Regions from separate parts of the Cellulosimicrobium sp. NPDC057862 genome, predicted to be linked through region 3. Evidence: predicted binding sites of a transcription regulator. Region 3 holds the regulator's gene; each other region holds the start of a gene.

Region 1 (7,826 bases), on a different contig from region 3:
ACGAGCACCTCGTCGGACGCGTCGAGGAACAGGATGCGGTAGAACACCCCGCTCTGGCGGAGGTGGTCGAGCACCTCGACGAGGTCGGTGAAGAACTCGCGCCCGCGCACGTCGACGACCGCCGCGATGCGCTCGAGCGCGGAGCCCGACCGCGTCATGAGGTCCACGAGCGGGACGATCATGCGCGGCGGCAGGTTGTCGACGACGTACCAGTCGAGGTCCTCGAGCACCGCCGCGGCCCGGGTGCGCCCGGCGCCGGACATGCCCGTGATGATGAGCACCTCGGCCTCGCGCGGCTCCGGGGCGTGGGTCGCCGCCTCGATCGCGGGGATCCCGCTGGGGACCGTGGTCGGTGAGGGCTCCGGCACGCGGGCGGGCGGCCCCTGCGGGCTGAGGTCCGGGGTCGGCTCCGAGGTCATGGCACCAGCATGCCAGCCGCTCACGCCCGGGCCGTGGCCCCGTCACCCACCGGAGTGTCCCGCACGCCGTCCTGCACGTCCTCCGGGCGCGCGGCGTCCTCGGCGGCCGGCGGCCCCGCAGGGGTCGCGCCGCCGGGGGGCGGCTCGGCGGCTCCGCCCAGGGCGGCAACGACGGCCCGCGCCGTGCGCTCGCCCATGCCCCGCACGCTCGCGATCTCCTCGACGCTCGCGGCCCGCAGGCGCTTGAGCGAGCCGAAGTGCTTGAGGAGCGCGGTGCGCCGCGCCGGCCCGAGGCCGGGGACGTCGTCGAGCGCGGACGCCGTCATGCCCTTGCTGCGCTGCCTGCGATGCTGGGCGATGGCGAACCGGTGCGCCTCGTCGCGCACGCGCTGGAGAAGGTAGAGGCCCTCCGACGAGCGCTGGAGGATCACCGGGTAGTCGTCCCCCGGGACCCACACCTCCTCGAGGCGCTTGGCGAGGCCGCACAGCGCGACGTCGTCGATCCCGAGGTCAGCCAGCGCCCGGGCGGCGGCGGCGACCTGCGGGGGGCCGCCGTCGACCACGACGAGGTTCGGCGGGTACGCGAACCGCGCTCGCTTGTCCACGGGGGCGTCGGCGTCGACCTCGCCGCTGCGCGGCACGTACCCCGCCGCCTCCGCGGCCCGCTCCGCGCGGCGGCCCGAAGCGTCGGACCCGGTCGCCACGTCGTCGGCCTCGAGGTCCAGCTCGACCTCGCCCGAGCGCGAGCGGTCGGACAGGTAGCGCTTGAACCGGCGCGTGATGACCTCGTACATCGCGGCGGTGTCGTCCGCGGCCCCGTCGCCGTCGGGCCCGCGCACGGAGAAGTGGCGGTACTCGCTCTTGCGCGCGAGGCCGTCCTCGAACACGACCATCGACGCGACCTGGTACGTGCCCTGGTTGTGCGAGACGTCGTAGCACTCGATCCGCAGCGGGGCGGTGTCGAGGTCGAGCGCCTCCTGGATCTCGCGCAGCGCCTGGCTGCGTGTCGTGAGGTCGCCCGCGCGGCGCGTGCGGTGCAGGGCGAGCGCGTGCTCCGCGTTCGCCCGCACGGTCGCGGCGAGCTCCTTCTTGTCGCCGCGCTGCGGCACGCGGACGTCGACGCGAGCGCCCCGCAGCCCCGAGAGCCAGGTCGTGACCTGCTCGGTGTCCGGCGGCAGGACGGGGACGAGCACCTCGCGCGGCACGACGTCGCGCGCGCCGGCGCGGCCCTGACCGGTCCCCGGGTCGGCCGCCGCGGCCTCCTCGGCCGCACCGTAGACCTGCTGGAGCAGGTGCTCGACCAGCTCCGCGTCGGTCACGTCCTCGACCTTCTCGACGATCCAGCCGCGCTGGCCGCGGATCCGCCCGCCGCGGACGTGGAACACCTGGACGGCTGCCTCGAGCTCGTCGCCGACGAGCGCGAAGACGTCGGCGTCGGTGCCGTCGCCGAGGACCACCGCGTTCTTCTCGGTCGCGCGCTGGAGGGCGACGATGTCGTCGCGCAGGCGCGCCGCGGCCTCGTACTCCATCGCGGCGGCCGCCTCGTTCATCTTGCGCTCGAGGCGACGCACGAAGCGCTGCGTGTCCCCCGCCATGAAGTCGCAGAAGTCCTCGGCGAGCGCCCGGTGGTCCTCGGGCGTGATGCGCCCGACGCACGGCGCCGAGCACTTGTCGATGTACCCGAGGAGGCACGGGCGGCCCGTCTGGTGGGCCCGCTTGAACACGCCCGCCGAGCACGTGCGCACCGGGAAGACGCGCAGCAGGAGGTCGAGCGTCTCGCGGATCGCCCAGGCGTGCCCGTAGGGGCCGAAGTACCGGGTGCCGGGCCGCTTGGCGCCGCGCATGACCTGGGCGCGGGGGAATTCCTCCCCCATCGTCACGGCGAGGTAGGGGTACGACTTGTCGTCGCGGTACTTGACGTTGAACCGCGGGTCGAACTCCTTGATCCAGGAGTACTCGAGCGCGAGCGCCTCGACCTCGGTGCCGACGACGGTCCACTCGACGGACGCCGCGGTCGTCACCATCGTCTGCGTGCGGTGGTGCAGGTTCGCGACGTCCTGGAAGTAGTTCGAGAGGCGCGCGCGCAGGTTCTTGGCCTTGCCGACGTAGATCACGCGCCCGTGGTCGTCACGGAACCGGTAGACGCCTGGCGAGGTCGGGATCTCCCCCGGCGCCGGGCGATACGTCGCGGGATCAGCCATGCTCTCCAGCCTAGGTCAGGCCACCGACGGTGCGGTGGCAGGGGGACGTGCGAGGGCCGCGGCAGCCCCGGCAGGGACGTGGTGTGACCTGTACCACTGCCCGCTAGGGTGGCCGCCATGAGCGCGCAGCACGGGTACGCCGCCACGGTCCGCTGGACGGGCGCGGGCGACAGGGGAACCGCCTCCTACACGGCCTACGGTCGGGACCACGACGTCCTGCTCGAGGGGAGGCCGCCGCTGCCCGGGTCCGCGGACCCGGCGTTCCGGGGCGACCCGACGCGCTACAGCCCGGAGGAGCTGTTCGTCGTGAGCCTCTCGCAGTGCCACATGCTGTGGTTCCTCCACCTGGCCGCGGCGGCGGGCGTGGTCGTGCGGGAGTACGTGGACGACGTCACCGGCACGATGCGCGTCGAGTCCGGCGGCGAGGGTCAGTTCACGGACGTCACCCTGCACCCCCGCGTCGTGGTCGACGACGGTCCGGGGACCGACGAGGAGTCGCTGGCCGCGCTCCACCACCGCGCGCACGACCACTGCTTCATCGCGCGCTCGGTGAACTTCCGCGTGCTCGTCGAGCCGGCGCCCGCGCGGCGGGCGGCAGCCTGAGCACGCCGCGCGTGGTCGTCGACGCCCGCGGTGACGCTCCGAGGACGCGTCACCGCGGGGTCGCCCGGGGACGGCGCGCCGCGGCTCCCCTGCCGGGTCGCGGCTAGGCCACGGACGCCTTGCGGCGCGAGCGCGTCGTACCCTCGTCCGTCGCCCGGCGGGCCTTCGCCGAACGGCCCTTGGCCCCCTTCGCGGCGGGCGCCTGGGCGGCACCGGGCTTCGTCGGTGCACCGACCGGCACCGGGTCGTGCTGGTCGAGGATCTCCGCGAGGAATCGACCGGTGTGGCTCGCGTCGACGCGCGCGACCTGCTCGGGCGTGCCCTGCGCCACGACCTTGCCGCCGCCCGAGCCGCCCTCCGGCCCCATGTCGACGACCCAGTCCGCACTCTTGATGACGTCGAGGTTGTGCTCGATGACGAGGACGCTGTTGCCCTTGTCGACGAGCGACTGGAGCACGCCGAGCAGCTTGCGGATGTCCTCGAAGTGGAGGCCCGTCGTCGGCTCGTCGAGCACGTAGATCGTGCGCCCCGTCGAACGCTTCTGGAGCTCGCTCGCGAGCTTCACGCGCTGTGCCTCACCACCCGAGAGGGTCGGGGCGGGCTGTCCGAGGCGGACGTACCCGAGGCCTACCTCGACGAGGGTCTTGAGGTGCCGGGAGATCGCCGGGACGGCCGCGAAGAACTCCGACGCCTCCTCGATGGGCATGTCGAGGACGTCGGCCACCGTCTTGCCCTTGAAGTGCACCTCGAGCGTCTCGCGGTTGTAGCGCGCGCCGTGGCACACCTCGCACGGCACGTAGACGTCCGGGAGGAAGTTCATCTCGATCTTCAGCGTTCCGTCGCCCGAGCACGCCTCGCAGCGGCCGCCCTTGACGTTGAACGAGAACCGGCCCGGCGTGTACCCACGCACCTTGGCCTCGGTGGTCTCCGCGAAGAGCTTGCGCACGTGGTCCCACACGCCCGTGTACGTCGCCGGGTTCGACCGCGGCGTGCGCCCGATCGGTCCCTGGTCCACGTGCACGACCTTGTCGAGGTGGTCGAGTCCCGTGACGCGCGTGTGCCGGCCGGCGACCTGGCGTGCGCCGTTGAGCTCGTTGGCGAGGACGGTATAGAGGATTGAGTTCACGAGCGTCGACTTGCCCGACCCCGAGACCCCGGTCACGGCGGTGAACGTCCCGAGCGGGAAGCTCACGTCGATGCCCGTGAGGTTGTGCTCGCGCGCGCCGACGACCTTGACCTGACGGCCCGGGTCGGTCGGGCGGCGCTCCGCGGGGAGCGGGATGCTGCGACGGCCCGCGAGGTAGGCCCCCGTGACAGACTCCGGCGCCTCCAGCAGGCCGGCGTAGTCGCCGGAGTGCACGACGCGCCCGCCGTGCTCGCCCGCACCCGGGCCGATGTCGACGACCCAGTCCGCGGTGCGGATGGTGTCCTCGTCGTGCTCGACGACGATGAGCGTGTTCCCGAGGTCGCGCAGGCGCGTGAGCGTCTCGATGAGGCGACGGTTGTCGCGCTGGTGCAGACCGATGCTCGGCTCGTCGAGGACGTAGAGGACGCCGACGAGGCCCGAGCCGATCTGTGTCGCGAGCCGGATCCGCTGTGCCTCGCCGCCGGACAGCGTCGCGGCGGGGCGCTCGAGCGAGAGGTAGTCGAGGCCGACGTCGAGCAGGAAGCCCAGGCGCGCGTCGATCTCCTTGAGGACCTCCGTCGCGATGGCGCGCTCGCGCGTGCCGAGCTCGAGCGCTCCGAGGAACGCCGCGGCCTCGCGCAGCGGGAGCCGGCACACGTCCCAGATGGACCTGCCGCCGACCTTGACCGCGAGGACCTCGGGCTTGAGGCGAGCGCCCCGGCACACGGGGCACGGGACCTCGCGCATGAAGGCCTCGTACTTCTCCTTGGACCAGTCCGACTCGGTCTCCGTGTGCCGGCGCTCGAGGAACGTGATGACGCCCTCGAACCCGGTCGAGTACTGCCGCTCGCGGCCCCAGCGGTTCTTGTACCGCACGTGCACCTGGTGGTTCTGCCCGTGCAGGACGGCCTTCTTCGCGCGCTCGGGCAGCGCCCGCCACGGCGTGTCCATGGAGAACCCGAGGTCGTCCGCGAGCGCCGTGAGGACCCGCTCGAAGTACTCCGAGGAGATCTGCGCCCACGGCGCGATCGCGCCCTCGGCCAGCGACTTCTCGACGTCCGGCACCACGAGGTCGGGGTCGACCTCGAGACGGAAGCCGATGCCCGTGCACTCGGGGCACGCGCCGTAGGGCGCGTTGAAGGAGAACGTGCGCGGCTCGATCTCGTCGAGCGCGAGCTCGTGGTCGTTGGGGCACGCCCGCTTCTCGGAGAAGCGGCGCTCGCGCGCCGGGTCGTCCGCGTCGGCGTCGACGAGCTCGATGACGACGAGACCACCCGCGAGGCCGAGCGCGGTCTCGACCGAGTCGGTGAGACGACGCTGTACGCCCTCGCGTGCCACGAGGCGGTCGACGACGACCTCGATGTCGTGCTTGAGCTTCTTCTCCAGAGCGGGGACGTCGGTGAGCGTGCGCACCTCGCCGTCGACGCGGGCGCGCGCGAAGCCCTTGGTCTGGAGCTCCTTGAAGAGCTCGGAGTACTCGCCCTTGCGCCCCCGGACCACGGGCGCGAGCACCTGGTACCGCGTGCCCTCCGGCAGCTCGAGGAGCCGGTCGACGATCTGCTGCGGCGTCTGCGCGGTCACGCGCTCGCCGCAGACGGGACAGTGCTGCGTGCCGGCGCGCGAGAAGAGCAGGCGCAGGTAGTCGTAGACCTCGGTGATGGTGCCGACGGTCGAGCGCGGGTTGCGGTTCGTGGACTTCTGGTCGATCGACACCGCGGGCGAGAGACCCTCGATGAAGTCGACGTCGGGCTTGTCCATCTGCCCGAGGAACTGGCGCGCGTACGCGGACAGCGACTCGACGTAGCGGCGCTGCCCCTCCGCGAAGATGGTGTCGAACGCGAGCGACGACTTGCCCGAGCCGGAGAGCCCCGTGAAGACGATGAGCTTGTCCCGCGGGAGGTCGAGGTCGACGTTGCGGAGGTTGTGCTCGCGGGCACCGGAGATGACGAGGCGATTGCTCACCGCAGCATCGTACGACCGACCGCCCACATTCGCACAGGTGTTCGACGTCACCTTCGCGCGTCCTCCGACGAACGCTCACCACAGCCCCACCGCGGTCGCCGGGCGAGGCAGACTGACCGCATGACCTACACCGGGCACGTCGTCGTGGGCGGGCCCCGCGACGTGCGGCGGCTCGACGAGGTCGAGATCCGCAAGCTCGCCGTCGGACCGCTCGCGAACGGCGTCTACCTCCTCACGTGCCGGCGCACGGGTGCCCAGGTCCTGGTCGACGCCGCGGACGCGCCCGACGACGTCCTCGCGCTCGTCCGCGACGGATCGCCGACCGCGCGCCTCGACGTCGTCGTCACGACGCACCGGCACACGGACCACCTGCGCGCCCTCGCCTCGATCGTCGCGGTCACCGGCGCGACGACGGCCGCCGGGGACCTCGACGCCGACGCCGTCGCGGCAGCCGCCGACGTGCACGTCACCCGCCGTCTCCGTCACGGCGACGTCGTCCGCGCCGGTGACCTCGTGCTCGAGGTCGTGGCGCTGCGCGGCCACACGCCGGGATCCGTCGCGCTGGCCTACCGCGAACCGGACGTCATCCACGAGCCCGGGGCAGTGGCGGGCCGGGTGCACCTGTTCACGGGCGACTCGCTGTTCCCGGGCGGCGTCGGGAACACCCAGCGCGACCCCGCCCGCTTCGAGCGGTTGCTCACGGACGTCACCGAGCGCGTCTTCGAGCGGTTCGACGACGCGACGTGGGTCTACCCCGGACACGGCGCGGACACGACCCTCGGCGTCGAGCGCCCGCACCTCGACGAGTGGCGCGAGCGCGGCTGGTAGCAGACCGCGGCGGCTCGGTCCGGATCGCCGTGGTGACGACCGAGGCGCGGACCCGGCCGCGCGCCGGCGGGCGGGCCTGGTTCACTGACGGCATGCCGATCCACGCCGTCACCTACGTCTACGCCGACCGCGCCCCCGAGCTCGACGCCCTGCGTCCGGAGCACCGCGCGTTCCTGGGCGACCTGTACGCCCGGGGCACGCTCCTGGCGTCCGGTCCCCTGCCCGCGCACGAGGGCGCACCGGCCGGGGCGCTGCTCGTCCTCGACGGGGAGACGCCCGACGCCGTCGCCGCGGTCCTCGACGAGGACCCGTTCGGGCGGGCGGGCCTCGTCGCCGAGCGCACGGTGCGTCCGTGGGCGCCGGTCATCGGCGACTGGGCCGACCGGGCCTGACGGGGTCTCCCCTCCCTGCGCGCGCCCTCGCCCGGGGCGGGAGACCGCTCCGCTCCCGGGACGGCTCACCGCGGGCGGTCGCGCCCGGGCGGTCCGTCCCGGACGAGCCGACGGATCGCCTCCCACGGGTACGGCGTCTTCCGGCTCTCCCGTTGGAACGCGCGGTAGAAGTCCCCGACCACCGCCGCGACCGGGGCGTGCCGGGACAGCGTCGCCGCGACTGCTGCGGGGGCGCCCGTCGGGAGGCTGCCCCGAGCCCAGGAACGCACCAGCGCGCGGTGCTCGTCGGGACCGC
Region 2 (7,826 bases), on a different contig from region 3:
GGCGTCATCATGGACGTCGTCACGCCCGAGCAGGCGAAGATCGCCGAGGACGCCGGCGCGGTCGCGGTCATGGCCCTCGAGCGCGTGCCCGCGGACATCCGCGCGCAGGGTGGCGTCTCGCGCATGTCCGACCCCGACATGATCGACGGCATCATCGCAGCCGTCTCCATCCCGGTCATGGCGAAGGCCCGCATCGGCCACTTCGTCGAGGCGCAGGTGCTCCAGTCGCTCGGCGTCGACTACGTCGACGAGTCCGAGGTCCTCACGCCGGCCGACTACGCCCACCACATCGACAAGTGGCAGTTCACCGTCCCGTTCGTGTGCGGGGCGACGAACCTCGGCGAGGCGCTGCGCCGCATCACCGAGGGCGCGGCGATGATCCGCTCGAAGGGTGAGGCCGGCACGGGCGACGTCTCCAACGCGACGACGCACATGCGCACGATCCGCGCCGAGATCCGCCGCCTCACCTCGCTCCCGGAGGACGAGCTGTTCGTCGCGGCCAAGGAGCTCCAGGCGCCGTACGAGCTCGTCAAGGAGGTCGCCGCGACGGGCAAGCTGCCTGTCGTCATGTTCACCGCGGGCGGCATCGCCACGCCGGCCGACGCCGCGATGATGATGCAGCTCGGTGCCGAGGGCGTGTTCGTCGGCTCGGGCATCTTCAAGTCCGGCAACCCGGAGCAGCGCGCCGCCGCGATCGTCAAGGCGACGACGTTCTACGACGACCCCGACGTGATCGCGAAGGTCTCGCGCGGCCTGGGCGAGGCGATGGTCGGCCTCAACGTCGACGAGCCCGCGCGGTCGATCCAGTTCGCCGAGCGCGGCTGGTGACAGTGCGTCCCTCGGCTCGGCCGTCCGCCGTCGCGCCGGCGACGGACGGCTGAGCCGTCGTGGCCGAGGCCGCCGGAGCGCCGTCGTCCCTGGGCCCCGACTGGGTGCTCGGGGACGACGGGCTCTACTTCCGCCGGGGCGCGCGCGTCCTGCTCCTCGACGACGCCGACCGCATCCTCCTGGCCCGCGGGCACGACGTCGACCAGCCTGACCGCTCGTGGTGGTTCACCATCGGCGGGGGCGTCGACCCCGGTGAGAGCGACCGCGACGCCGCGCTGCGCGAGGTCCGCGAGGAGACCGGGATCCGGCTCGACCCGGGCGCGCTCGTCGGGCCGGTCTACACGCGCAGCGCGATCTTCGACTTCTACCGCCAGCACTGCCGCCAGGACGAGGTGCTCTACCTCGCGCGCGTGGCGAGCGGCGCGGCGGGGGACGAGCTGAGCCGCGACGGGTGGACCGACGTCGAGCACGACGTCGTCGACGAGATGCGCTGGTGGTCGCTCGGCGACCTGCGCGGCGTCGAGATCGAGGTCTTTCCCGAGGGTCTGCCGGACCTCGTCGCCCCCCTGCTGGGCGGGTGGGACGGCGTGACGCACCACCTGGGGATCGCGCGCGAGGACTGAGCCCTCCGCGTATCCCCTCCGCGGAGGGGATACGCCACCGCTACGGCCGGCGCGCGACGACGCGCCACACGATCCCGCCGACGAGGAGCCCCAGGCCCAGCAGCACCCCGCCGATCGCGACGAACCACAGCAGGATCGTGCCGCCGACGGTCGCGAAGAACTCGCCGAACCTCCACCCCTCCGTGACGACGAACGTCGCCCCGGGCGAGGCGTCACCCTGCGCGACGGACACGGTGCAGGTCTGGGCCGACGGCGAGGTCACCTCGGCGACGGTCGTCGCCTCGTGCGAGCCGAAGCCGGAGCTCCCCGAGACGGAGGGCGCGCGCACCTCGAGGTCGCCGTCCGGGCACGAGACGGTGACGTCGTCGGTGTCGAAGCCCCCGGCACCGATCGGCACGACCGCCCACACGCTGTACGGCTGGCCGCCCGACAGCGCGATCTCCGCCTCGCCCGGGACGTCGCCGGAGGCGAGGGCGGCCGAGCCCGGGGCACCGGTCCCGTCGACCACGCCCGTGGGCAGCGCCCGCACGAAGGTCGTGACGCCGAGGACGCCCGCGACGAGCGCGACCACGAGCAGGACCGCGCCGACCACGACGAGGACCGTCGCGCCGCGCGTGCTCCGCGGCGGACGGGGCGGGAGGCCGGGGTACGGCGTCGAGGGGCCTGGATACCCGGACGGCGGCGGGCCGGGGTAGGGCGGCGTGGGTCCGGGGCCGGGCGGAGTGGTCACGACGGCGAGGCTAGCAACGGCCCGGGACGGGCGCGGGCGCAGACGGACGTATCATTCCCGTTCGTGACGATCACGATCGGAGTCCTGGCCCTGCAGGGCGACGTGCGCGAGCACCGCGCCGCGCTCGAGGCCGCGGGTGCGCGCACGGTCGGCGTACGGCGTCCCGAGGAGCTCGCCGCGGTCGACGGGCTCGTGCTCCCCGGGGGCGAGTCGACGACCATCGACAAGCTCCTGCGCATGTTCGAGCTCGACGAGCCGCTGCGCGCTCTCATCGCCGAGGGCCTGCCGGTCTACGGCTCGTGCGCCGGCATGATCCTGCTGGCCGACCGCATCCTCGGCGGCACCGCGGACCAGCGGACCCTCGGCGGGCTCGACGTGACGGTCCGGCGCAACGCGTTCGGGCGGCAGGTCGACTCGTTCGAGACCGACCTCGCCTTCGCCGGCCTCGGCCCGCAGGAGGGCCGTCCGGAGGGCGACGACGGGGTCGGCACGGTGCACGCGGTGTTCATCCGCGCGCCGTGGGTCGAGGAGGTCGGCCCGGGCGTGGAGGTGCTCGCCCGCATCCCCGAGCAGGAGGCGCCCGGCATCCCCGCAGCCGCCGCCGGTAGGATCGTCGCAGTCCAGCAGGGATCGCTGCTCGCCACCTCGTTCCACCCGGAGATCTCCGGGGACGCGCGCGTGCACGAGCTGTTCGTCAGAATCGCGAAGGGGTAGGAACGCATGTCAGGGCATTCCAAGTGGGCCACGACCAAGCACAAGAAGGCGGCCATCGACGCCAAGCGCGGCAAGCTCTTCGCGAAGCTCATCAAGAACATCGAGGTCGCGGCGCGCACGGGCGGCGGTGACCCCGCGGGCAACCCGACGCTGTTCGACGCCATCCAGAAGGCGAAGAAGTCGTCGGTCCCCAACGACAACATCGACCGCGCCGTCAAGCGCGGGTCCGGCACAGGCGCCGACGCCGTCGACTACCAGACGATCATGTACGAGGGCTACGGCACCAACGGGATCGCCGTCCTCGTCGAGTGCCTCACGGACAACAAGAACCGCGCCGCCTCCGAGGTGCGCCTCGCGTTCAGCCGCAACGGCGGCAACCTCGCCGACCCCGGCTCGGTGTCGTACCTCTTCTCGCGCAAGGGCCTCGTCGTCGTGCCGAAGGCGGAGGGTGTGACCGAGGACGACGTCATGCTCGCCGCGCTCGAGGCGGGCGCCGAGGAGGTCACGGACCAGGGCGAGGTGATCGAGGTGCTGTGCGAGGCGAGCGACCTCGTCGCCGTGCGCACCGCGATCCAGGAGGCGGGCCTCGAGTACGACTCCGCCGACTCGATCTGGCACCCCTCGATGGAGGTCGAGGTCGACGCCGACGGGGCGCGCAAGATCCTGCGTCTCATCGACGCGCTCGAGGACAGCGACGACGTGCAGAACGTCTACGCGAACTTCGACGCGTCGGACGAGGTCATGGCGGAGCTCGAGAACGACGACTGACCGCCGGCGTCACCCGAGGTGACCGATGTGGTCGCCCTGGGTGCGGGGCGGGTGGGATGCGCGCGGTCTACCATCCGCCGCTCGTTCCTCGCGGCTCCCGCCAGGCCCGCCACGACCGCGCGCATCCCACCCACCCCGCCGGCGTCGGCTCACCACTCCGCGTTCCCGCGGGGCGTCGCGGCTTCGTCGGCGGGTCGTGGGAGGGTAGCGGCGTGCGCGTTCTCGGTGTGGATCCTGGGCTGACCCGGTGCGGTGTCGGGGTGGTGGACTCCGCGCGGGGGCGGCGGGCCGAGCTGGTGGCCGTGGGCGTGATCCGGACGGATCCCGACCTCAGCGTGGACCTGCGGCTCCTGCGGATCTCCGAGCGTCTGGACGCGTGGTTCGACGAGCACGTGCCGGACGTCGTCGCGGTGGAGCGCGTCTTCGCCCAGCACAACGTCGGGACCGTGATGGGCACGGCCCAGGCCGCGGGCCTCGCGATGGTCGGCGCGGCGAGGCGGGGTGTCCCCGTCGCGCTGCACACGCCGTCCGAGGTCAAGGCCGCGGTCACCGGGAGCGGGCGCGCGGGCAAGGAGCAGGTCCAGCGCATGGTGGCGAGCATCCTGGGGCTCGCGGAGCCACCGAAGCCCGCGGACGCCGCCGACGCGCTCGCGCTCGCCATCTGCCACCTGTGGCGGCCGTCGGGTGCGCTCCAGGGCGGCGAGCGGCACGAGCTGACCCCGGCGCAGCGCGCCTGGGCCGCGGCGGAGCACGCGGCGAAGGGCCGGCGGGCACCGCGCTGACGGCTCCCGTGTCGGTCGCCCGGGGCGTGGGCGCACCTTGCTAGAGTGACCGCGGTCGTACGGGTGTTCGACGCACTCCTCGGCGCGGCCGAGGCCGTCGGGCCGGCGGACCATCGGACCAGGTCGGCGCTGCCGACCGGGAGAGGAGCCTGGGTGATCGCGTCGCTGAGCGGACTCGTGGCGAGCGTCCAGCTCGACCGCACCGTGCTCGAGGTCGGGGGAGTGGGCTACCTCGTGCACGCGACGCCGGCCACGCTCGCGGGCCTGCGCGTCGGCGAGGACGCCCGGCTCGCGACGAGCCTCGTGGTCCGCGAGGACTCTTTCACCCTCTACGGGTTCGCCGACGACGACGAGCGCAGCGTCTTCGAGACCGTCCAGACCGTCAGCGGCGTCGGGCCGCGGCTCGCGCTCGCGATGCTCGCCGTGCACACGCCCGACGCCCTGCGCCGTGCCGTGGCCGGCGCCGACATCGCGGCCCTCGTCCGCGTCCCCGGCATCGGGAACAAGGGAGCGCAGCGGATCGCGCTCGAGCTGGGCGACAAGCTCGGGCCGCCCACGGGTGCCGACGCCCCCGGGGCCGGCGCGGCCGCCGTCGGGACAGGTCCGCGTCAGGTCGACGACCGACGCGACCAGGTGGTCGAGGCGCTCGTGGGCCTCGGCTGGAACCTCAAGGCCGCGGACGACGCCGTCTCCACCGTGCTCGCGGAGGCCGGTGTCGACGTCGTCGAGGCGCCCGACGTGGCCGGCGCGCTGCGCGCGGCGCTCCGCGTCCTCGGCGGACCGAGGGGCTGACCGTGGCGAGCTTCGACCAGGTGGGCGTCGACGGGTTCGGCGGGGACGGGACGTTCTCGTCCGAGCGGATCGTCGCGGCGGGTGCCGACGACCTCGAGCGTGCCGCAGAGGCGGCGCTGCGTCCGCGCCGGCTCGAGGAGTTCGTCGGGCAGGCGGTCGTGCGCGACCAGCTCTCGCTCGTGCTCCAGGCCGCGCTCGCCCGCGGCAGCTCGCCGGACCACGTGCTCCTGTCCGGTCCGCCCGGGCTCGGCAAGACGACGCTCGCCATGATCATCGCGGCCGAGCTCGGGACGTCGCTGCGCGTGACGTCCGGCCCGGCGATCCAGCACGCGGGCGACCTGGCGGCCGTGCTCTCCTCGCTCGAGGAGGGCGAGGTCCTCTTCATCGACGAGATCCACCGCCTCGCGCGGCCGGCGGAGGAGCTCCTCTACATGGCGATGGAGGACTTCCGGGTCGACGTCGTCGTGGGCAAGGGCGCGGGCGCGAGCGCGATCCCGCTCTCGTTGCCCCCGTTCACGGCGGTCGGCGCGACGACGCGCGCGGGACTGCTGCCCGCGCCCCTGCGCGACCGGTTCGGCTTCACCGGGCACCTCGACTTCTACTCGAGCGACGAGCTCGAGCGCGTGCTCTCCCGGTCCGCCGGGCTGCTCGGCGTGGCGCTCGACCCCGACGCCGCGCGCGAGATCGCCGGCCGCTCGCGCGGCACGCCGCGCATCGCCAACCGTCTCCTGCGGCGCGTGCGCGACTGGGCGCAGGTCCGCGGCGACGGGAGCATGGACCTCGCGGCCGCGCGCGCGGCGCTCGAGGTCTACGAGGTCGACCCCATCGGCCTCGACCGCCTCGACCGGGCGGTCCTCACCGCGCTGTGCACGCGCTTCAACGGCGGGCCGGTGGGGCTGACGACGCTCGCCGTGACGGTCGGCGAGGAGGCGGAGACGGTCGAGACGGTCGCCGAGCCGTACCTCGTGCGCGAGGGACTGGTCGGGCGGACGCCCCGGGGACGCGTCGCGACGCCGGCCGCGTGGGCCCACCTCGGGCTCACCCCGCCGCGCGAGGGCGGCACCCTGTTCGACACCTGACGACAGCTCTGTCGCGGCCTCCTGACGGGCTCCGTGACGGCGGTCACAGGCGCTCCGAACGTGGTCCTAGAATGGTCGGGACCCGAGCGGGCGGAACTCCGCGGCGAGACGGCTCGTTGGTGAACCGTGCGCGCACGCCTAGACTGCGCGCAGATCCCGCACAGAACAGGACACGAGACTCCGTCATGGATATCAGCTTCATCCTCATCCTCGCCCTCGCGGCGGGTGCGATGTTCCTCATGACCAGCCGCACCCGCAAGCAGCAGCGCGAAGCCCAGAACTTCCGGGCGACCCTCGCCCCCGGGCAGGAGGTGATGACGGGCTCGGGCATGTTCGGCACGATCGTCGACGTCGACGACGAGGCCGACGTCATCACGATCGAGTCCACGCCGGGGAACCAGTCCCGGTGGCTGCGGGCGGCCATCGCGAAGCTCGTCGACCCCCCGGTCGAGGAGACCGAGGAGACGGAGGGCGACGACTCGTCCGAGCCCGCCGCCGTCTACGGCAGCGCGAACCCTGACCCCAGCACGTCGAAGGGGGACGTCGACGACCTCGTCGTCCCCGACGACCTGTCCGGTCTGACCGACGACGGGTCGGAGAAGGACCGCGGGCGCCGGGACGACGGCACCGACACCAAGTGACCTTAAGCCGGTCGCTGCCGCGACCGGTCTGACGCGGTGGGCCTCGAGGCCCACCGCACACGCACGAGAAGAGACGGACAGTTGGCCACCAGCAGCACACGAGCGAGGCCCGTACGGACCCTCGTCACCCTGGGAATCCTCATCGTCGTCCTCTTCGGGTCCCTCTTCGCGGGCACGAAGCTCGACCCGAAGACCGAGGACAACCCGGGCGGGGCGAGCCTCACCCCGGGCCTCGCGCTCGATCTCGAGGGTGGCACGCAGATCATCCTGCAGCCCGTCACCACCGACGGCTCGCAGCCGACGGCCGAGGACATCAACCAGGCGATCAACGTCATCCGCCAGCGCATCGACGCGCAGGGCGTGTCCGAGGCGGAGATCACGAGCCAGGGTCAGAACAACATCGTCGTCGGGATCCCCGGGCAGCCTTCCCAGGAGACGATCGACCTCGTCAGCACGTCGGCGCAGATGCGCTTCCGGCCCGTGCTGACCGTGGGGATGCCGACCGCGACGCCGGCGGACGAGGCGGCCGACGCGGCTGCGGGCGACGACGCCGCGGCCGAGGACGCACCCGAGGCGACGGAGTCCGCGGACGCCGCCGAGTCCGGTGACGCAGCCTCCGAGGAGACCGGCGACCCGGCCGCCGACGAGGCGACGGACGCGCCCGCGGACGACGCCACGACCGACCCGGCCGAGGAGGCGACGCGTCCGGAGAACCCGAGCGACCTCGCCCAGATCACGCCGGAGCTGCAGGAGCAGTTCGACGCGCTCGACTGCACGCTCCCGGAGAACCTCGTCGGCGGCGACAGCGGCCCGACCGACTCCGCGTTCGTCGCGTGCGCCGACGACGGCTCCGCCAAGTACATCCTCGG
Region 3 (7,826 bases):
CGGGCGTTCACCTCGTCCCGAAGGTCAAGACCCGTTTGGTCCGGACCGCGGACCGGGCGCACCATGGGAGCGTGCTACGCGCCCTCCTCCTTGAAAACCTGCACCCTCTCGCTGCCTCGAACCTCGAGGCGGCGGGGATCGACGTCACCGTCCGCACCGGCGCCCTCGACGAGTCCGAGCTGATCGAGGCCCTCGACGGGGTCCACCTGCTCGGCATCCGGTCCAAGACGAACGTCACCGCGAACGTGCTCGAGAACGCCCCCGACCTGGTGGCGCTCGGCGCGTTCTGCATCGGCACGAACCAGATCGACCTGCGCTCCGCCGCGACGCAGGGCGTCGCCGTGTTCAACGCCCCGTTCCAGAACACGCGCTCGGTGGTCGAGCTCGCGCTCGCCGAGATCATCGCGCTCACGCGCCGCCTCACCGAGCGCGACCGCGCGCTGCACGAGGGCCGCTGGGACAAGTCGGCGGAGGGCGCGCACGAGGTACGAGGCCGCACGCTCGGCATCGTGGGCTACGGCAACATCGGCACCCAGCTCTCGGTCGTGGCGGAGAACCTCGGCATGTCCGTGGTCTTCTACGACACGGCGGAGAAGCTCGCGCTCGGCAACGCGCGCCGCATGGACACGCTCGACGAGCTGCTCGAGCAGGCGGACGTCGTCACGCTGCACGTCGACGGCCGCCAGGGCAACGCCGGGCTGTTCGGCGCCAAGCAGTTCGCCCGCATGCGCCAGGGCTCGATCTTCCTCAACCTGTCGCGCGGGTTCGTCGTGGACTACGGCGCGCTGCGCGAGGCGATCGTCGAGGGCCGCGTCTCCGGTGCTGCCGTCGACGTGTTCCCGCACGAGCCCAAGCGCAAGGGCGACGCGTTCGACTCCGAGCTGCGCGGCCTGCCGAACGTCATCCTCACCCCGCACATCGGCGGCTCGACGGAGGAGGCGCAGGAGGCGATCGGCCAGTTCGTGTCGGCCAAGCTGCGCGACTACCTCACGACGGGGTCGACGACGCTCAGCGTCAACGTGCCGAACCTCGCGCTCGAGCAGACCACCGGGATCACGCGCATCACGCACCTGCACCGGAACACGCCGGGCGTCCTCGCGGCCGTCAACGCGACGCTCGCGGAGCACGGCACGAACATCGAGGGCCAGCTGCTCGCCACCCGTGGCGAGATCGGCTACGTCGTCACCGACGTCGGCTCGCGCGTCGAGCCCGCCGTGATCGACGCGCTGGCGGCGATGGAGCAGACGATCGCCCTGCGCGTCCTGGACTGACGCCCACCGCGAGCGATCTCGCCGCGTGCGCCGCTCGCCCGGCGCACGCGGCGAAGGTCCTCGGGGGGCGTGACCTTCGCCGCTGAGCGCCCCGTCCGCGTCGGTGCCACGATGAGGCATGACCGGATACACGCACGACGGGCCGCAGATCCTCGACGCCGACGCGTCGTGGGACCTCGTGGAGGGGACCCACGTCGCACGCCTCGCCGTGAGCGTGCGGGGCGAGCCGGACATCTACCCCGTCACCGTGCGGGCGCACGAGCGCACGCTCGCGTTCCGCACCGTGCCGGGGACCAAGCTCGCGACCCTCGCGACCAACGAGCGCGTCGCGCTCGAGTGGGACCACGTCGACGACGACGGGGCGTGGAGCGTCGTCGCCCGCGGGACCGCCCACCGGGTCCGGAGCGAGCACGAGGTGGACGCCGTCCAGGACGGTGCGGACCCGCTGGTCCCCACGGTCGACGTGCCGACCGAGGAGTGGGTCGTGGTCGAGGCCCGCGAGCTCACGGGAAGGCGCTTCGCCCGTTCGGAGGACTGACCCCGGACACGCGTCGTCCGGCCGCCCCGTGCGGGACGACCGGACGACGGGACGCGGGTCAGCCGGACTTGCGGCGGAACGTGCGCTGGACCGGACCGACGGTCTCGGAGCCGTGCACCGACCCGGTGTTGGTCTCACCGTCGGCCGTCCGGTGGCGCGCCGCGTTCTTCCGGTCGAGCGCCTCCCGGAACTTCGCCTTGGCCTCGTCGGTCGGTGCGGTGTCTGCAGCGGATCGCTGCTGGTCGGACGCCATGGCGGTCTCCTCGTCGATGGGGAACTCGGTCGTGCACTGCGGTCGGCCCGACGGTGCGGGCACCTCGCCAGCCTCCCGCACCCTGTCGCCGGACGCCACCTGATTTGTCCCCCGACCCGTCGGCTCTCCGACGGGCCGCCGGACGGCGTCGGGTAGCGTCGGCACCGTGCCGCCCGACGCCTCCCCCGCCCCCGCCGCCCGACCGGCCGCGCCGCCGTCGCCCACGGACCGCGCGTCGCTCCCGCACCGCCGTCTCGGTCGTTCCGGGCTCACGCTGCCGACCGTCTCGCTGGGGCTGTGGCAGAACTTCGGCGACGCCGACCCCCGGGCGACCCAGCGCGAGATCGTGCTGCACGCGGTCGACCGCGGGGTGACCCACCTCGACCTCGCGAACAACTACGGCCCGCCTGGCGGAGCGGCGGAGGAGTCGCTGGGGCGTCTGCTCGCGCGCGAGCTGCGACCGGTCCGCGACGAGCTCGTCGTGACGACCAAGGCCGGCTACCGCATGGGGCCCGGCCCCTACGGCGAGGGCGGCTCGCGCAAGTACCTGCTCGCCTCGCTCGACGCGTCGCTGCGCCGGCTCGGGCTCGACCACGTCGACATCTTCTACTCCCACCGCTTCGACCCGACGACGCCGCTCGAGGAGACCGTCGGCGCGCTCGCCACGGCGGTCCGCTCGGGGCGTGCTCGGTACGCGGGCATCTCCTCCTACTCGGCGCGCCGCACCCGAGAGGCGTTGCGCGTCGCGGAGCGGCTCGGGGTCGACCTCGTCGTGACCCAGGTGTCGTACTCGATGCTCAACCGGTGGGTCGAGGAGCCCGACCCGCACGATCCCGCGGGCGCGTCCGTGCTCGACGTCGCCGGGGCCGAGGGTCTGGGCGTCGTGGCGTTCTCGCCGCTCGCCCAGGGGATGCTCACCGACCGGTACCTGCGCGGGGTCCCGGACGACTCCCGAGCGGCCCGCGGCGGACCGCTGCGACCGGCGTTCCTCTCGGACGCCAACCTCGACCACGTGCGGCGGCTCGACGGCCTCGCCCGCGCCCACGGACGCAGCCTCGCCACGACGGCGATCCTCTGGGCGATGCGGGACGAGCGCGTCAGCTCGGTCCTGCTCGGCGCGAGCTCGACGCGCCAGCTCGACGAGAACCTCGCCGCGCTCGACGCGCCAGGTCTCTCCACCGAGGAGCTCGCGGCCGTCGACGCGCTGCCCGCGGACACGGGCATCAACATCTGGGCGTCGCGGTCCAGCGACCTGTAGCACCGCAGGCGCGGTCCGATGGCGACGCGGGGACGAACGACGGGGCGCGGTGTCGCCGCCTCAGGCCTGCGGCGCGGGCTCCTCGCGCGCGTCCGCGGCAGCGCCGTCCGTGCCCTCGGCCTGCGCCGCCGACTCGCGCTCCTCGCGCTCGACCCGGAGCGAGGTGATCGCGCTCTCGAAGTCCTCGAGCGAGTCGAACGCCTGGTAGACGCTCGCGAAGCGCAGGTAGGCGACCTCGTCGAGCTCGCGCAGCGGCCCGAGGATCGCGAGCCCGATCTCGTACGCGTCGAGCTCGGCGCTGCCGCTCGCCCGGATCGTCTCCTCCACGCGCTGCGCGAGCACCGCCAGGTCGTCCTCGTTGACGGGGCGCCCCTGGCAGGCCTTGCGCACGCCGTTGACGATCTTCTCGCGCGAGAAGGGCTCCGTGACCCCCGAGCGCTTGACCACGGACAGGCTCGCGGTCTCGATCGTCGTGAAGCGGCGGTTGCACTCGGGGCACTGGCGACGCCGACGGATCGACGCGCCGTCGTCCGAGGTGCGCGAGTCGACGACGCGGGAGTCCGCGTGGCGGCAGAACGGGCAGTGCATGGCGGGCTCCTCCGCGGTTCGCGCCGACGGGTCGGCGCGACGAACGTATGCCGTCGCGGCGGGACGGTGCAACACGCCTCCCACGCCGGGACCCCACCGAGGTTGGGACGACGGCGCACGGGAGGCCGCCCGTGAACAGCAGAACGGGGGCGGTCGTGGTCGACCGCCCCCGTCGGGACGCCCCCGTCCCCATCTCGCGCGTGACTCGCCTCACGCGCGGCGACGTGCACAGGAGTCGCGGTGGACCGCGTGCTCCTCGCCTCGTCCGCCCAGCCCCCCAGCCGGCGTTGTGAGGTGACACTAACTTAGGTGGGCCTAATCAGGGACGCAACCCCTGCACCCCGACGCACGAGGGTTTTCTGCCGTGTCCTGCGTCACACCGGAGTCGGGCCCGCCGACGACGGACTGCGCGCGCCCCCTAGGCGGACGCCGGAAGGAGGATCTTCTGCCCTGCCTGGAGACCGGACGACGAGAGCCCGTTGAGCTCGGCGAGCCCGCTCACGACGTCGCGCAGGTCCTCGCCCGGAGCCGCCACGCCCTGCGCGAGCTCCCACAGCGTCTCCCCCGCGGCCACGACGTGGACCCGGACCTCCATAGGCTCGCCCGGTCCGCTCGCGACGGCGACGCCCACGCGCGCGGCGAGCAGGAGCAGCACGGCCGCCAGGAGCACGAGGACCACGCGGCCCCGCCGGGTGAGACGCAGCGGCCGCTCGCCCCCACGCTCCGTCGCCGCGGCCCCGCCCGCGCGGCCAAGGGGCCCGACCGTCGAGATCGCCATCGCATCCATGCCCGCTCCGTCCCGGCCCGCGGGCCCGATCGCCTTCCCCGGTCGATCGGACGCCGCGAGCCCTTCGCCTCCGTGCCGACCGGGTCGGTCGAACACGTGTACGTAGAACACCTGTACGAAGGTCTACCACGAACGACCGACAGAGTCGAGACATGCTCGAACAGGTGTTTGATTCGTGTCGCAACCTCCCCTAGCCTGGGGTCAGGTCGGTTCGCCGGACATGTCCGCTCGGACCTGGAGGAACGACCGAGGTCCCGGGGCGCACGTCCCGGGGAGGGGAGGCCGCAGGCCGGGAGGCGTCGGCGGCCGCGACGGACGAAGGCGGAGCGACCATGGCGGCACGAGGCACGGACAGGGCACGGGGGCTCGCCGAGGTGCGCGAGCTCCCGGACGGGTCGGCGGGGGGTGACGGGCTCACGCCGCGGCAGCGCCTCGTGCTCGAGACCATCCGCGCATGCGTCGAGCAGCGTGGCTACCCGCCGAGCATGCGGGAGATCGGCGAGGCCGTGGGCCTGACGAGCCCGTCGTCCGTGAAGCACCAGCTCACGACGCTCGAGCGCAAGGGGTTCCTGCGGCGTGACCCGAACCGTCCCCGCGCGATCGAGGTCGTCCAGCCGGACGACGCGCGCCGCGCGACCCCGCTCGGGGCGGCAGGCGCCGCGCCCCAGCCCACGTACGACGAGGCGCACCCCGCGCCGTCGTACGTCCCGGTCGTCGGACGCATCGCCGCCGGCGGGCCGATCCTCGCGGAGCAGGTCGTCGAGGACGTCTTCCCGCTGCCACGCCAGCTCGTCGGCGAGGGCGAGCTCTTCCTCCTGCGGGTGCAGGGCGACTCGATGATCGACGCCGCGATCTGCGACGGGGACTGGGTCGTCGTGCGCCGCCAGCCGGTCGCGGAGAACGGCGAGATCGTCGCGGCGATGATCGACGGCGAGGCCACGGTGAAGTCCCTGCGTCGCGCGGACGGCCACGTGTGGCTCATGCCGCGCAACGCCGCGTACGACCCGATCCCGGGCGACGACGCCCAGGTCCTCGGTCGCGTCGTCTCCGTCCTGCGCAGCCTCTGAGCGACCGGGGTCCTCCCCTCAGCGCGCCGAGAGCCGGGTGGTCGTCGACCACCCGGCTCTCGCCGTGCTCGGCCCCGTTCGGCGGGCCTGGTCGGTCAGAGACCGAAGCGTCGGGCGACGGCGCGCAGCGACTCGGCGGACGACCGCAGGCCGGCGAGCTCCGCGTCGGCCAGCGGGACCTCGACCCGCTCGGCGGCGCCTCGGCGGTCGACCAGCGTCGGCAGCGAGAGGCACACGTCGTCGAGCCCGTACGCGCCGTCGAGGAGCGTCGAGACCGGCAGGATGCGGTGCTCGTCGTCGAGCACGGCCTCGATGATGCGCGTGCCCGCGAGCCCGACCGCGTAGTTGGTCGCGCCCTTGCCCTCGATGATCCGGTAGGCCGACTGCACCACCTCGCGCGCGATGTCGTCACGGACCTCCCCCGTGAGGGGCCCCCGCCCGCCGAGGCCGGGCCACTCGAGGAGCGGCACGCCGCCGATCGTCGCCGAGCTCCACAGCGGGATCTCACTGTCGCCGTGCTCGCCCGCGATGTACGCGTGGACGTTCTGCACCGCGACGCCGCAGTGCTGCGCCACGAGGAAGCGCAGGCGCGACGAGTCGAGCACCGTCCCGCTGCCGAAGAGCTGCGTCGGCGGCAGCCCCGAGAACTTGAGCGCCGCGTACGTGACGATGTCGACGGGGTTGGTCACCATGACGTAGACCGCGTCCGGGGCGACCTCCACCAGCCCGGGCAGGATCGTGCGCATGAGGCCGATCGTGCCCTCGGCGAGGTCGAGCCGCGTCTGGCCGGGCTTCTGCTTCGCCCCGGCCGTCACGACGACGACGTCGGCCCCCGCGCACACCGCGACGTCGTCCGACCCCTCGACGCGGGCCATCGGCATGAACTGGATACCGTGCTGGAGGTCGAGCACCTCCGCCTCGACCTTCGCCCGGTTCACGTCCAGGAGCGCCACCGTGCGCGCGGCCCCCCGCATGAGGGCCGCGTACGCCAGCGTCGACCCGACGGCGCCCGCGCCGACGATCGCCAGCTTGGTGGTCCGTGCGGCCCCTCCCTGACCGCCCGCGGTCGCGTCGCCGGTGCCCTGCGGGGACGTGCTCGTCGTCATCTCGCCTCCGTGAAAGTTCGTGGGTTCCCCGATGCTCGCGGGAAAGGACTCAGCCTAGGGCGGCGAGGCGCCGCAGCGCAGCGGTAGCGACGTCTCGATCGGTCGTCTGCCAGAACCCCGGCATCGAGCGCGTGAGGAACGTGCCGTAGCGCGCGGTCACGAGGCGCGGGTCGAGGACCGCGACCACGCCCCGGTCCGCCGTGGACCGCACGAGCCGACCGGCGCCCTGCGCCAGCAGGAGCGCGGCGTGCGTCGCGGAGACCTGCATGAACCCGTTGCCGCCCCCGGCCTCGACCGCACGGGCCCGGGCCGACTTGACCGGGTCGTCCGGGCGCGGGAACGGGATGCGGTCGATGAGCACGAGCTGGCACGACGGCCCCGGGACGTCGACTCCCTGCCACAGCGACAGCGTGCCGAACAGGCACGTCGCCGGGTCGTCGGCGAACTCGCGCACGAGCGTCGGGAGCTGGTCGTCGCCCTGGCACAGGATCGGCACGTCGAGCCGCTCGCGCATCGCCTCCGCCGCGGCGACCGCGGCGCGGCGCGACGAGAACAGGCCGAGCGTGCGCCCTCCGGCGGCCTCCACGAGCGCGGCGATCTCGTCGAGCTGGTGCTCCGTGGACGCCTCGCGGCCCGGCGTGGGCAGGCGCTTGGCGACGTAGAGGATGCCCTGCCGCGCGTAGTCGAACGGGCTGCCGACGTCGAGCCCGCGCCACCGCGGCGCGTCGGCGTCGCCGCCCTCGCCACCGCTCCCGAGGCCGAAGGTGCGCGCCACGGCGTCGAAGCTCCCGCCGAGCGCGAGCGTCGCGGACGTGAAGACCCCGGTCCGCTCGGCGAGCAGGTGCGTGCGGATGAGGCCGGCGACGCCCAGCGGAGCGGCGTGCAGTCGGCTCGCACCCTCGCCGAACCGGTCGGCCGACCAGCCGCCCTCGCCGGGCCGTGAGCACCAGAGCACGTC

Evidence for each region. Region 3 encodes LexA, which represses DNA repair genes until DNA is damaged. Its sites were predicted from a motif close to TCGAACANNTGTTCGA; they were not measured.
Region 1: a site for LexA is predicted at 6,341-6,356, ahead of uvrA (excinuclease ABC subunit UvrA). Genes of this name have one in related genera too.
Region 2: a site for LexA is predicted at 4,501-4,516, ahead of ruvA (Holliday junction branch migration protein RuvA). Genes of this name have one in related genera too.

Annotation. Positions count from the first base shown of each region.
Region 1 is NZ_JBHVMH010000009.1:169,988-177,813, forward strand. Features, by position in the region: gene rapZ (RNase adapter RapZ) at 1-419, opposite strand, end outside; gene uvrC (excinuclease ABC subunit UvrC) at 440-2,620, opposite strand; gene ACFVN3_RS13310 (OsmC family protein) at 2,738-3,223, shown strand; gene uvrA (excinuclease ABC subunit UvrA) at 3,327-6,311, opposite strand; gene ACFVN3_RS13320 (MBL fold metallo-hydrolase) at 6,432-7,139, shown strand; gene ACFVN3_RS13325 (YciI family protein) at 7,232-7,531, shown strand; gene ACFVN3_RS13330 (protein kinase family protein) at 7,597-7,826, opposite strand, start outside.
Region 2 is NZ_JBHVMH010000006.1:71,248-79,073, reverse strand. Features, by position in the region: gene pdxS (pyridoxal 5'-phosphate synthase lyase subunit PdxS) at 1-828, shown strand, start outside; gene ACFVN3_RS10045 (NUDIX hydrolase) at 888-1,451, shown strand; gene ACFVN3_RS10040 (hypothetical protein) at 1,492-2,181, opposite strand; gene pdxT (pyridoxal 5'-phosphate synthase glutaminase subunit PdxT) at 2,245-2,895, shown strand; gene ACFVN3_RS10030 (YebC/PmpR family DNA-binding transcriptional regulator) at 2,902-3,663, shown strand; gene ruvC (crossover junction endodeoxyribonuclease RuvC) at 3,876-4,445, shown strand; gene ruvA (Holliday junction branch migration protein RuvA) at 4,599-5,237, shown strand; gene ruvB (Holliday junction branch migration DNA helicase RuvB) at 5,306-6,316, shown strand; gene yajC (preprotein translocase subunit YajC) at 6,502-6,957, shown strand; gene secD (protein translocase subunit SecD) at 7,039-7,826, shown strand, end outside.
Region 3 is NZ_JBHVMH010000005.1:147,283-155,108, reverse strand. Features, by position in the region: gene serA (phosphoglycerate dehydrogenase) at 72-1,271, shown strand; gene ACFVN3_RS09260 (pyridoxamine 5'-phosphate oxidase family protein) at 1,390-1,809, shown strand; gene ACFVN3_RS09255 (DUF5302 domain-containing protein) at 1,868-2,125, opposite strand; gene ACFVN3_RS09250 (aldo/keto reductase) at 2,229-3,320, shown strand; gene nrdR (transcriptional regulator NrdR) at 3,381-3,908, opposite strand; gene ACFVN3_RS09240 (LysM peptidoglycan-binding domain-containing protein) at 4,327-4,695, opposite strand; gene lexA (transcriptional repressor LexA) at 5,028-5,762, shown strand; gene ACFVN3_RS09230 (L-lactate dehydrogenase) at 5,858-6,868, opposite strand; gene ACFVN3_RS09225 (ATP-dependent DNA helicase) at 6,918-7,826, opposite strand, start outside.